3 regions of the Pseudoalteromonas maris genome follow, and region 1 is predicted to be linked to each of the others. Evidence: predicted binding sites of a transcription regulator. Region 1 holds the regulator's gene; each other region holds the start of a gene.
The links. The regulator LexA, encoded in region 1, represses DNA repair genes until DNA is damaged. The targets are predictions, from matches to a motif close to TACTGTATNNNNATACAGTA.
Positions count from the first base shown of each region.

Region 2: dinG (ATP-dependent DNA helicase DinG) is a predicted target of LexA. The motif match lies at 1,842-1,861, and genes of this name have one in related genera.
Region 3: AAEU32_RS04040 (SulA-like leucine-rich domain-containing protein) is a predicted target of LexA. The motif match lies at 2,481-2,500, and genes of this name have one in related genera.

Region 1 is NZ_JBMMUF010000003.1:402,330-406,621, reverse strand. Features, by position in the region: gene AAEU32_RS06895 (hotdog fold thioesterase) at 1-385, opposite strand, end outside; gene AAEU32_RS06890 (DUF924 family protein) at 607-1,137, shown strand; gene AAEU32_RS06885 (SpoIIAA family protein) at 1,134-1,496, opposite strand; gene lexA (transcriptional repressor LexA) at 1,721-2,338, shown strand; gene coxB (cytochrome c oxidase subunit II) at 2,661-3,794, shown strand; gene ctaD (cytochrome c oxidase subunit I) at 3,791-4,292, shown strand, end outside.
Region 2 is NZ_JBMMUF010000001.1:164,100-168,391, forward strand. Features, by position in the region: gene AAEU32_RS00765 (DNA polymerase II) at 1-1,718, opposite strand, end outside; gene dinG (ATP-dependent DNA helicase DinG) at 1,871-3,943, shown strand; gene AAEU32_RS00775 (TSUP family transporter) at 3,943-4,292, shown strand, end outside.
Region 3 is NZ_JBMMUF010000002.1:219,052-223,343, reverse strand. Features, by position in the region: gene AAEU32_RS04050 (hypothetical protein) at 202-975, shown strand; gene AAEU32_RS04045 (NCS2 family permease) at 1,028-2,320, opposite strand; gene AAEU32_RS04040 (SulA-like leucine-rich domain-containing protein) at 2,544-2,990, shown strand; gene AAEU32_RS04035 (YchJ family protein) at 3,026-3,484, shown strand; gene AAEU32_RS04030 (VC2046/SO_2500 family protein) at 3,627-4,136, opposite strand; tRNA gene AAEU32_RS04025 (tRNA-Tyr) at 4,249-4,292, shown strand, end outside.

The DNA.
Region 1 (4,292 bases):
TGTAAATCTTAATCTCCCATACCGATGAGCGGCCGCCTAGGTGCACGGGTTTGGTCACAGCTTTGAGTGTGCCGGTGCGTGACGCTTTGAGGTGGTTGGCGTTGATCTCTTGGCCGACGCAGTAGTATTTGCTGGTATCGACCACAAAGTTGGCGGCGTAGCTGGCAACGGTTTCAGCCAATACCACGTATGCGCCACCGTGGACGATGCCGATAGGGTTATATAATTCGTTGGTTACTGGCATGGTGGCAACAAGGTAATCGTCGCCGATTTCGCTTATTTCAATGCCGAGCTTGGTCATTAGGGTGCCTTTTTCACCCACGCCGAGGTCGAGCTTTTTACATAGGTCAAAATCAATCTCTTGCGCCCAAATACGCGTGCTCATAATGCTCTCCCTTGTACTGCTGATTATTGAATTAGGTTATGCACTGAGTGCAGCTAGACTCACATAGTGCGATACCAGTAAAAGGGCTGCAAGTGTTTTGGGTCTAGTTAAACACGCGATGTGAGAGGCACTGTAAACTATGCTTTAACGCAAGACTCACGAGCCAACCTCGGTTAAGATGGTTTTCAAATAAAGGTACATGGTTTTATTAAGGAGTGAATATGGACTTTCAAAGCGTGTATGACTTTTGGTTTAAAAAATGTCAGCCAGAAGATTGGTTCAACAAAAGTGATGCATTTGATGAGCAGGTAAGTGCCTTATTTACTGAGGTGCATCGTGCTGCGGCGCAAGGGGAGTTAGTGCATTGGCGCAGGTATGCGCAAGGGGCACTGTGTGAAATCATCGTGCTCGATCAATTCTCACGTAATATGTTTCGCGACACGCCACAGGCGTTCGCCTTCGATGGCTTAGCGCTTTGTTTAGCACAGCACGCAATCGCCAAAGGATTTGATCAGCAACTCAACGAACAAGAACGCCCATTTATGTACATGCCTTACATGCACAGTGAGAGCAAGGTGATCCACCAAGAAGCACAGAGGTTATTTAAACCTTTAGCTAACTATGAATTCGAGGTTGCACACAAAAAGATTATCGACCGCTTTGGGCGTTACCCACACCGCAATGCCATTCTAGGGCGTCATTCAAGTGCCGAGGAACTCGCGTTTTTGAGAGAACCCGGTAGCAGTTTTTAATCGGCTACCCAGCGTTTGGCATCGTGTAGATGCGTGTAGCCAAATGCCTTTATTTCAGCATTAATAAAGTGTGCAGCCACATGCTCACCAAACGCGCTCATAGAAGAGTCGGTCACTAGTGCCACCTTGCCTACTTTAGTGTGATGATCATGCACAAACCGTAAGTGACTTATTAAGGCGGCAAATGAGTCCCAGCCCGGAAAATCAGGGGTGGCGATGATAAGGCCTTTTAACTTACCAACACTTTGCAGATACGGGTCAATAATGCGCACCGCGGACTCAAAATCGGTTTGTGTCAGTGGTCCATGCGGTTCAAACATGGCGATGTTTTTGTCTTCATCTAGGGTTACGTTCAACATAAGCGTTTCACCTCGTGTTTATATTCAATAATGTTAGTGCAATACCAATGTTATCTGTTCAGATAAGACTCATTTCGTTGATTTAGCGCAAACAGGTTGGGTGATGACCAGTTAAAGCAATTACTACCATTTCTGTGAGGTGAGCAAATTGCCTGATTTTATTTGCGATTTTCTGACAACTGTATATACTCACAGTTAAATGTACTGTATGGAAACCCAGTTGTATGCGCCCTTTAACTAATCGCCAATCGCAAATTTTAGAGCTGATCAAAGTATTTATTAAAGACACAGGCATGCCGCCTACGCGTGCTGAAATTGCACAGACGTTAGGGTTTCGTAGTGCCAACGCCGCTGAAGAACACCTCAAAGCCTTAGCAAAAAAAGGCGTCATTAAGATGAAACCCGGTGCCAGCCGTGGTATCCAGTTGGTTGAAGAGGAAGAGCCTGAGCAACTAGGTTTGCCGTTAATTGGCCGTGTTGCTGCGGGTGAGCCTATTTTGGCGCAAGAGCACATTGAGAGTCATTGCCAAATTGACCCGCTATTGTTTAAGCCTGCTGCTGATTACTTGCTGCGTGTTGATGGTATGAGTATGAAAGACATCGGGATCATGGATGGTGATCTGCTTGCTGTGCACCGTGCGCAAGTTGCTGAAAACGGTCAAGTGGTGGTTGCCCGCGTTGGTGACGATGTCACTGTTAAACGTTTAGAAAAGGCCGGAAGAAAGGTACTTTTACACGCAGAAAACGAGGAGTTCGCTCCTATTGAGGTCGATTTAGAGCACGAATCCTTCAATATTGAGGGTTTAGCCGTAGGTGTAATTCGAAACGCCGATTGGATGTAGTTGTACCTGTAAAATTTGGCCCCCAATACGCCGTTTATTGGGGGTTTTAGACGCCTTTCCATCTTCCTGTCTCTGTTTGCTAACAGATTGAAACTCCAAAAAATATTTATTTTAAAAAGCAAAACAAAAACACGCTAATTTCTTGCTTTATGCGCAATTCTTTACTAATTGGTTATATTGCAGGCTTTGCTGGTTGCTTTTTAACCGCTTTGTAAGAAGTAAATGTAATCGGCCAGTTCTAAGCATAATAATAACGAAGATTGGCTAGCAGTAATTGCCTTCTCTTCTCTTTTTGCGTTGCGCGTATTTAAGGAGATGGTACATGAAGAAGCTGTGCTCCCTCATGTTGCTATGCTTGTTTGCCCCGCAGTTGGCTTTTGCAAATAGTAAATATAATTTGCGCCCAGGGGTAACAGACATTAGCGAAAATGTTTACCAGTTACATATGACGATATTTATCATTTGTTGTGTAATTGGGGTGATTGTTTTTTCAGTCATGTTTTGGGCCTTACTCAGGCACCGTAAATCAAAAGGCGCTAAACCCGCTTCCTTCCATGAAAGCACCAAGGTTGAAATACTTTGGACTGCAATCCCATTTTTAATTCTCATTGGTATGGCGGTGCCTGCTACCAAAACCTTGATTGCGATGGAAGATACCTCCAAAGCGGATCTCACTATTAAGGTGACAGGGTCGCAATGGAAGTGGCATTACGAATACATGGGCCACGACGTAGGCTTTTATTCATTGCTCTCAACCACGCAAGACCAAATTCAAAACGCACAAGACAAGGGTGAAAACTACCTTCTTGAGGTAGACAAGCCTTTGGTGATCCCAACAGACAAAAAAGTGCGTTTCTTAATGACTTCAGACGATGTTATCCACTCATGGTGGGTTCCTGATTTTGCGGTGAAAAAGGACGCAAACCCAGGCTTTATCAATGAAGCATGGACACGCGTTAATGAGGAAGGCGTGTACCGCGGTCAATGTGCTGAGCTGTGTGGTAAAGATCATGGCTTTATGCCTGTTGTGGTAGAGGCTAAGTCACCAGAAGCATTTGATGTTTGGCTAGCCGAGCAAAAACAAGCAGTACAAGCACAAGCGCAAGCAGACGCAGCATTGCTTGACCAAACGCTTTCCCAAGAAGAGCTTATGACTACCGGTGAGCAAGTTTACATGGCTCGCTGTGCAGCATGTCACCAACCTACTGGCCTTGGTTTACCTGGGGTATTCCCAGCAATTAAAGGCAGCCCAATCGCCACTGGCGAAGTAAAAGACCATATCGACATTATCGTCAATGGTAAGCCAGGCACAGCGATGCAGGCATTCGTAAGCCAGCTCACGCTTAAAGAACTGGCAGCGGTTGTCACTTATCAACGTAACGCCTTTGGTAACGAGACTGGCGACGTTGTGCAACCAAGTGCGATTCAGGCCTTTATTGATGGGGAGGAAAAATGAGTACAGCAGCTGCAACACATGAACATCACGGGCCTGCTACGGGAATTAAACGCTGGCTCTTCACCACTAACCACAAAGACATAGGTACGCTATACCTGTTGTTCTCACTGCTTATGTTCTTAACCGGCGGTGCGATGGCGATGGTGATCCGTGCGGAATTATTTGAACCCGGCTTACAGCTGGTTGATCCGCATTTCTTTAACCAAATGACCACAGTTCACGGTTTAATCATGGTATTCGGTGCCGTTATGCCTGCCTTTACAGGCCTAGCAAACTGGATGATTCCGATGATGATTGGCGCGCCAGACATGGCTTTGCCACGCATGAATAACTGGAGCTTCTGGATCTTGCCATTTGCCTTTGCAATCTTGCTGCTTTCATTATTCATGGAAGGTGGTGGTCCGGCATTTGGTTGGACGTTCTACGCACCATTGTCAACGACTTACAGTAACGACAATACGGCACTGTTCGTTTTCGCTGTGCACATCATGGGTATTA
Region 2 (4,292 bases), on a different contig from region 1:
CACTTTTGATTTATTTTTCCAACAAGGTTCACGCAAAGGGTGTGACTTTCCTCTAGCGATAAGTTCTCCGGTAAAGATACAAACGTCGAATCGGTATCTCCATAGATGACCTGCACTCCCATTTCTTCAAGCCATAACTTTGTTGTTTGCATGATTTCATGGCCCCGTAATGTGATTGAGCTAGATAACCGCGGGTCATAAAATCGGCAACCAGTCGATCCCAACACACCATAAAGACTGTTCATAATAATCTTGATTGCCTGTTGGAGGTGGTGATCTCCCTCATCCTTTGCCGCTTGTCTTGCCTCCCAGAGCGTGGCAACCAATTGCGGTAAATGGTGCTGTGTGCGAGAAAAATAGCCCCCATTAAATCCTTCAATACTGTTTTCTTTGTCGGCCAAGCCCGCAATTAAACCGAGAGGGTCGATACGGAAGGTGCGAATGATGCTGGGATACAGACTTTTGAAATCCAATACTGCAACGTTCTGGTAAAGGCCAGGAGTCGACTCCATCACATAACCGCCGGGGCTATCGAAATGCAATCCATGCTCGCCAAGATTGGGGGCAACATAACCACTTCGATGTAAGTGCGGTAGATATAAATTTGTAAATGCAGCAACCGAACCTCCTAAGCGCTCCAATGGCAACCCTGTGAGGCGTGTCCTTGCGACGGCAAAGTCCACTAACTCAAGCTTTCGGAAAATCTCCAACACCAATGCCGCATCTTTACGGTTGTATTGTGCCAATTTAACTTTGTCATGCTCAAATAAATGCTGTATCTGCCCAAGCTTATCGCCACCATCTATCAATTTTCGCTCACCCAGCATTTCATGGGCGACGTTATCCAATGAAAAACTAGTGAAGTGATACGTGGCGTTTTTAAGCATCTCAATGCCATCTAGCACGGCGCGTCCCGGCACGACAAGCTTATTAATTTGCCCTCCACGCCATATGACCGATTCTTTGTTTCGACCAAAGTTTAAATTCACATTTAATTGCTTTGCACGAAAGCACAACAGTTGAAAGTCAAAATCAACAACATTCCAACCAATGATTAAATCTGGGTCTTGATCGCAAATGATATCGTTTAAACGTAATAATAACGCTACTTCATCGGGTACAAACTCAAGCCATGAAGGACTGCTCTGTTGTTGGTTCCCAACCATCACCACTTTAGTGTAGCTGTCACTGTGCACGGCAAAACTATACAAAATGCCGTCGCCACTGCACTCTATATCCAAAGAGAGCGCTGTCAGTGTGGGTTTAAAGTGCTCGTTAGGCTTTATTTGCGCGCCTTGCATAAAATCGCTGTGGCCTGGCGAATATTGACCTTTCACCCACACCGCACCACGAATAAACCGCTCCATTAAAAACTGGTCTTGAGGCCTAATATCATCCTCATACACCGCTATATGAGCGTCACGCAACGCGTCTCTGGCAGCATAATAATCTTGTAGCTTGTTAAAATAACAGGCACACATTTGTTGCTCAGCAAAATTCTTTAAGGTGACTGCTGAGATTTGCACGTCGATACCTTGATTGTGCAATAGGCTTTTAACTTGACTTGCACTGCGCTCCAGCACAAAAAAGACCGCTTGCTGCGCGTCAGTCACGACTTTTACGGGACCATTGTCACTGGCAAGCCACAACACATAGCGAATTCCATCACGACGCTGTTGTGTTTGTATGGAAAGAATAAATCCTGCTATGACTGACACGTGCTTACCTTTAACGATAGGAATACTGGCAGTTTACCTAAGCATGCCAACAAATACAGCTGACATTTTATATATAGCGCGATAAGCGCTTGAGTCTTGCCAAATGAGCCCCTAAAATGACAGCACTGTAAATATATACATAAGTACCAATCATGCTCAGCGACCCAATAAAAAAAACCATTCGTGACGCCCATAAACGGATCGCTGATAGCTTAGATGACTACACCCCAAGACCAAGCCAGAATTACTTAGTTGCAGAAATAGCGAAAACGCTCAGTGGCGATTACCATAAAAAGCAACGCATATGTGTTATCGAGGCGGGCACAGGTACAGGTAAATCTCTAGCCTATTGCCTAGGGGCATTGCCTGTTGCACTAAAGGCAAATAAAAAGCTCGTAATTTCAACAGCTACTGTTGCGCTGCAAGAACAACTTCTGTACAAAGAGCTGCCCTTTTTCGCACAGCAAAGTGGGCTCACTTTTAGCTATGATCTTGTCAAAGGACGAGGTCGTTACGTGTGCGCACACAAACTCGAAAACGCCCTCAATGAAGACCAACAACAAATGGCACTCATGCCAACATTAACGTCGCCGCTCAGTGAGATGGAACAAAAATGTTTAGCCCAACTGCGTCAAGCCTACCTTGAAAAGAAATGGCAAGGTGACCGTGACTCATGGGCCGATGTTATTCCAGATAGGGTATGGCACCTAATAGCTTGTGATAAACACTCTTGCCAGCGCCAAATGAAGGCCCACCAAACATGTCCTTTTCATTTAGCACGACAAAAAATTGCCCAGATGGATGTGCTCGTGGCCAACCACAGTCTGCTGTTGGCCGATCTCGAGCTTGGCGGAGGGGTTATCCTGCCCGAGCCTGAAAACTGCATTTATGTGATTGATGAAGCTCACCACCTTGCGCATATTACTCGAGACTTTTCTTCGGCAGCAGCGACAATCAAAGGCACACAAGATTGGTTAGAAAAGCTGCTTAAGTTCAGTGGCAAAATGGCGCAAACAATTTTCAGCGCCAGTGTCTCCGGAAGCCAATTTAAGTTAAATGACGCTATCGATGATATTTCCCGTGGTCACAAAGCAGTACTCACTATGCTCGATGGTGCTGATTACCAATACAGTGAAGATAGTACCTATCGCTTTTCACATGGCATATTGCCAGAACAGCTCACGATTCAGGCTAAAGATATCAGTGAAGGCGCAAAAGTGGCGCTGCGTACTCTGACGAAAATGCATGAAACACTCAGCAGTGATGTGAATGATGGCGATGTTAAAGCCTTTATAGCTGACCCGATCCTCGCTGAAAGTGGTCAATACATTGCCCGCTTAGAAACACTTTATAAGCTGTGGTCCAGTTACAGTAAACAAACAGAAAGTGTGCCCCATGCGAGGTGGATTAAGCGCATGGAATACAAAAACCACCATGATTACCTACTTAGTGACTGCCCGATAGAGGTTGGCTTTTACCTCAAAGACAAGCTCTGGCGCGAATGTGCTGGTGCGGTACTTTGCTCCGCCACATTAACGGCCCTTGGCTCATTTGAGCATTTTGCTCATGAAAGTGGTTTAAGAGGTGAAGAAGGGGCTAAATTTATCAAGGTCCCCTCACCGTTCGATTACCCAAAGCAGGCCACATTACATATTCCTAAAACTGACTGTGAGCCAACAGATAAAGCATTTAGTGACTTTTTGGCAAGTGCACTGCCAAGCACTTTAGATAAGTCTAAAGCCAACCTAGTGTTATTCGCATCATACTGGCAAATGCAACACGTTGCCGAGCGTCTACGCGCACGTGGTTGGGATTTACTGGTGCAAGGTGAGGTGTCACGAGATGCACTCATTCGCCGACACAAACGTCGTATTGACGATGGTCAAGGAAGTATTTTGTTCGGTACACAAAGCTTGTCGGAAGGCCTCGATTTACCCGGCGATTATCTAACGAACTTGGTGATCACCAAGATCCCATTCGCAGTGCCAACATCACCAATTGAAGAAGCGCAAGCCGAGTTCGTGCAAAGTAAAGGCGGTAATCCATTTTTGTCGATCACCGTTCCCGACGCAGCAAAGAAATTAGTACAAAGCTGTGGTAGACTGCTGCGCAAAGAGCGTGACAGCGGCACGATTACTATTTATGACCGCCGTTTAGTAACCAAACGTTATGGTAAAGCCATGCTCGACACCTTACCGCCATTTAAAAGACAAATAGACTATTAATGTTTGAATTAGCGATAGACCCTTCAACGTGGGCCATACTCTGCGCAGTTGCACTTGCCGCGGGCTTCATCGATGCCATTGCCGGCGGAGGCGGTATGCTAACGGTGCCTGCGTTACTCACGGCGGGGCTACCTCCCCATCTCACGCTCGGGACCAATAAATTAGCAGCAAGCTTTGGCTCGTTGACTGCCAGTGTGACCTATTATCGCCGCCGCTTGTTTGACCCAAAATTTTGGGCCGCTTCAATTTTTGCAACAGCCATAGGTGCAGCAATAGGCACAATAGTCGTTGACAGCTTGAGTATCGAGTTTTTAAACAAGGTGATCCCGCTGGTTATCATTGCTGTAGC
Region 3 (4,292 bases), on a different contig from region 1:
ACCTAACTATTACAGACGGTTAGGCTAGCATATTTAAATGTGCCTAGGTACTGTTGATTTATGTTCAAGGCGTAAATCCTCTCCTATACTCTTATTTTATTTAATGTTATTTCATGAATTTAACGCTTATCACTACCTAAGCCTTGGTTCTTTGGGTAACATGGCTTGTAGCAAACAAAAATTAAGAGTAAGAGAAACTTAATGATAGCCTCTATCATCGTCTTATTGATTGTCACACTTATCGTTATTGCGGTATGGGTGAGCGCGGTGCAACAACATAAAGAAAAACAAGAAGCACAACGCCGACAAGACTTAGCAAAGCACAAAAAAGTAATTGAAGAAACGGAAGAAGTGCTACTCAATAGCGTTAATATTCCGCTATCAAATAATGTCCTTACTATCTTATACCGCCGCATCTATGAAGCGCTTGCTTCGATGGTTGAGCTTTCACCAACATCCAAAGAGTTAAAGAAACGTCTAAATGACGCCAAAGAGCGTTTAATTAATGGCAACAACGGTAATCATGAAAACGTAAATGCAGGTGATGGCTTTAGATTACCTGAACATGACAAGCAGCTGATTTCTTTAATTCAAGGCATTAAACGCCTGCGTACCATTTTGCGCTCAGAGCATGGTAAAGGAAAGTTAGACACCCCTATTTTTACTCAAGAAGATAAAATCTTCGAACACCTACAACTCAAAATTAATATTGAAAGCTTAATAAAAAGAGGCAGTGCCGCGCGTAATGCCAATATGATTGGCTCTGCACGTCAATACTTCGAAAAAGCCTATGCGGTAATTTGTGGTTTGAGTTACAGCGATGATTACGTACTGAGTAAAAAGCAACAACTCGAAGAGCTACTCAATGAGATCAGTATCGAGCTAAAGGCATCAAACGCATCTGCACTTAAAAAGCGTACAGAGGCCGAAAAAGACGACTTGGACGTGTTATTTGCTCCGAAGAAAAAGTGGTAATAATTTAAATTTGGAAAGTAAAAAGCCGCATACTATGCGGCTTTTTCAGTTTCTATGATAAGAAAATAAACTTCAACACAAACAAGATACTCAAAATCCACACACTGACACTGACTTCATTCGTACGATTACAAATAATTTTTACCGATGTGTAGGCAATAAACCCAAGCGCAATACCATGAGCGATAGAGAAAGTAAGTGGTGTCATGAGCAACACTACAGCCACGGGAATTGCGTCAGTCATGTCGTCCCAGTCAACCAGTTTTAGGTTCTGCAACATCAAGATAGACACATACAAAATGGCTCCTGCAGTGGCATAGGCAGGCACCATAGCCGCCAATGGCGCAAAGAACATCATTAATAAGAAGCACACGCCAACCACTACTGCGGTAAGCCCGGTGCGCCCGCCTACCGAGACCCCAGCAACAGACTCTATATAAGAGGTCGTCGTTGAAGTACCAAGCATAGAGCCCGCAATCGTTGCGCTACTATCGGCACTCAAAGCTCGCCCAAGGCGTGGCATACGTCCGAGATCATCCGCCAACCCCGCTTTTTGAGTAACGGCAACCAAGGTGCCGGAAGTATCAAATAGGTCTACGAACAAAAATGCGAATACGACACTCAGCATTGATAGCTCAAGGGCTGCTGCGAAGTCTAGCTGCATAAAGGTAGGTGCAATAGAGGGTGGCGCAGAAACAAGCCCCTGATACTCAACCAAGCCCATAGTCAAAGCAATGCCTGTTACCAGTAAAATACTGATTAACACGCCGCTTTTTATGTCACGATAAAGTAAAGCTGCAATAATAAAAAAGCTTAAAATAGCCAGCGCAGGCCCAGCACTGGTTATATCACCCATTTGCACCAAGGTTGCAGGACTGGCTACAACAATTCCCGCGTTTTTCAGCGCAATGAGCGCTAAAAATGCGCCAATACCTGTCGCAATGGCACGCTTGAGCACCAAAGGTATAGCATTGATAATCCACTCCCTGACCTTAAATAAACTCAACACTAAGAAGATACACCCCGACATGAACACCGCACCAAGCGCCGATTGCCAGCTATACCCCATACCTAACACCACGCCATAGGTGAAAAACGCGTTAAGCCCCATCCCAGGCGCCAGCGCCAATGGATAATTTGCCCAAAAGCCCATAATAAAGCAGCCTATCGCGGCCGCTAAGCAGGTGGCAACAAACGCCGCACCTTGGTCCATACCCGCTTCAGCCAGCATTGCTGGGTTCACAAATACGATATAGACCATGGTGATAAAGGTAGTTAAACCGGCTATTACCTCACGTTTAACTGACGTTTGATTGGCTTTAATTTTAAAAATTCTTTCTAACATAGGTTTTAGTTGAGCTAGCTAAATGACAGGCGCGCGATATTAGCATAAACACGGACAATTGACCGCTTTTTAAATACATAAGTGCTAGGGCGTGGTGCATAGTAAATAAGTATGTTTAAAAAAGACGCAAAAAAAGCTTGCACACAACAACTGTATAAACTACTGTATACACATACTGTATAAAACACTGTATATCGTTCAATTTACCCACAGCGAGGCAATTATGTTACATACAGCAGCGATTAGACACGTTAAAAGTTATACCGAGGCCAATGCAGAGCCTATCAATATTGTGCAAACTGAAGATGAAATTTCTGCGTCTTTTGAGTTACTTAAGATTATTCATCGTTACAACAAAAGTAAGGGTTGGACTTTGCTTGTCGCGCCAGATCATATTCCTAGCCGTGATTTATTAGACTCGTGCTCGATAGACACGAATAAATTGTTAGTGATCAGAAGAAAGCATATCGTTGATGTGGAATACGTGTTGAACTGCGCGCTACAAAATGGTCGTTACTCTGCTGTCGTAACATGGACTGATATCGTGGACGAGCAACAGTTAGAGTCAATGCAACTCAACACCCAAAATGCTAAAGCACAATTGTATTGCTTTACGACAGATAAAAATATGCATAACGCAGCAATGCCTCAAGGAGCGCAAGTTTGCTAAACTAGCCATCTTGAGCAAGCTAGTTTGGAAAGTGTATGTGTTTTTGTGGGTCGCCACAGCCCTATGAACAGTGTTGTGGCGTATATATTTTAGGCGGTCAGAAAGCGCCCTCACCTTTAGCGCTAATGAAATCTCGTTACAGCGCCTTTTGTACTAAAGCCATTGATTACCTCTGTGATACCTGCTCAACAAATGCGATTGTGGACAATACCAAAGAAGATGTTGCGCAGTTTGCTGATGTTGCCCAATTCGTAAATCTAGAAATTGTTGATTCACAACTTGAAGCTACCCCACCAGTTGTAGAGTTCAAAGCCTATTATTTGTTTAATAACACCTTAAGTTGTATTCATGAGCGTTCCTCATTTGTATTTGAGCGCGATCAGTGGTGTTACGACAAAGGAGTAATATTTCCTAGTAAAGACGTGAAGGTCAACCGAAATGATCCTTGCCCATGCGGCAGTAGCAAAAAATTTAAAAAATGCTGCGCTGACTAGGGCGTGTCGACCTTTGAGGTATGAGTTTTGTTCAAATCAAAGGCTTTCAACGCCAGCAATGGGTAATAGTACATAATGAACTATGTTTATTGCCCATGACAACGCAGTGTACGCCTTTGGTTGATGTAAAAATCTCTAGGCTCTAAGCCAGTGCACCAAAGCCAGCATTATTTATTTGCGTGATCTGATCGTAAAACGCAGCGCTGTCCATTTGCGCTTCACTTAACTGCATTGCTTGACTAGCCAATTTTGCCTGAGTAATTGGCGAGCAATTATCAACAACTGGTAACGGGATATGTTTGGTATCGTCTCTGACGGCCAGTGGTGTTGGCGCAAGGCAGTCTTGAAGCCGTAGCGTATCCCGAGCCCCCATCGCTATTAGCTCACATTGGTGTTTAGTTAGAGCGACGTTAAATGTTGGCGGTGCACAAGGGCGTGGCTGGGGCGCACCAAGTTGTGCTCGCAGCTGCTGTTCGTCTAATGACTGTGCAGCCAGTTCGGTTTTGGGAAGATGAAATTGAGCAAAGTCGAGCGCATCTTGAGATAAAGAAGCGAGCAGCCACGAAAAGTCATTACGACGATTTTCGCAGACGCTTTTATTAAGCTGGCTTCCTAATTGTAGTTCGTTGTTGAGTATTGACTCAATTTGCATAAACTTTGTTCGACATGCTTCTTATATAAGCGTTTATCGGCCAATTTTAATTTTTCTTTAGTTTTTTTCTTTACTTGAATATTTAGTTTGTTATTATCACCGCCGTTGCTTAGGAGGGGTTCCCGAGCGGCCAAAGGGATCAGACTGTAAATCTGA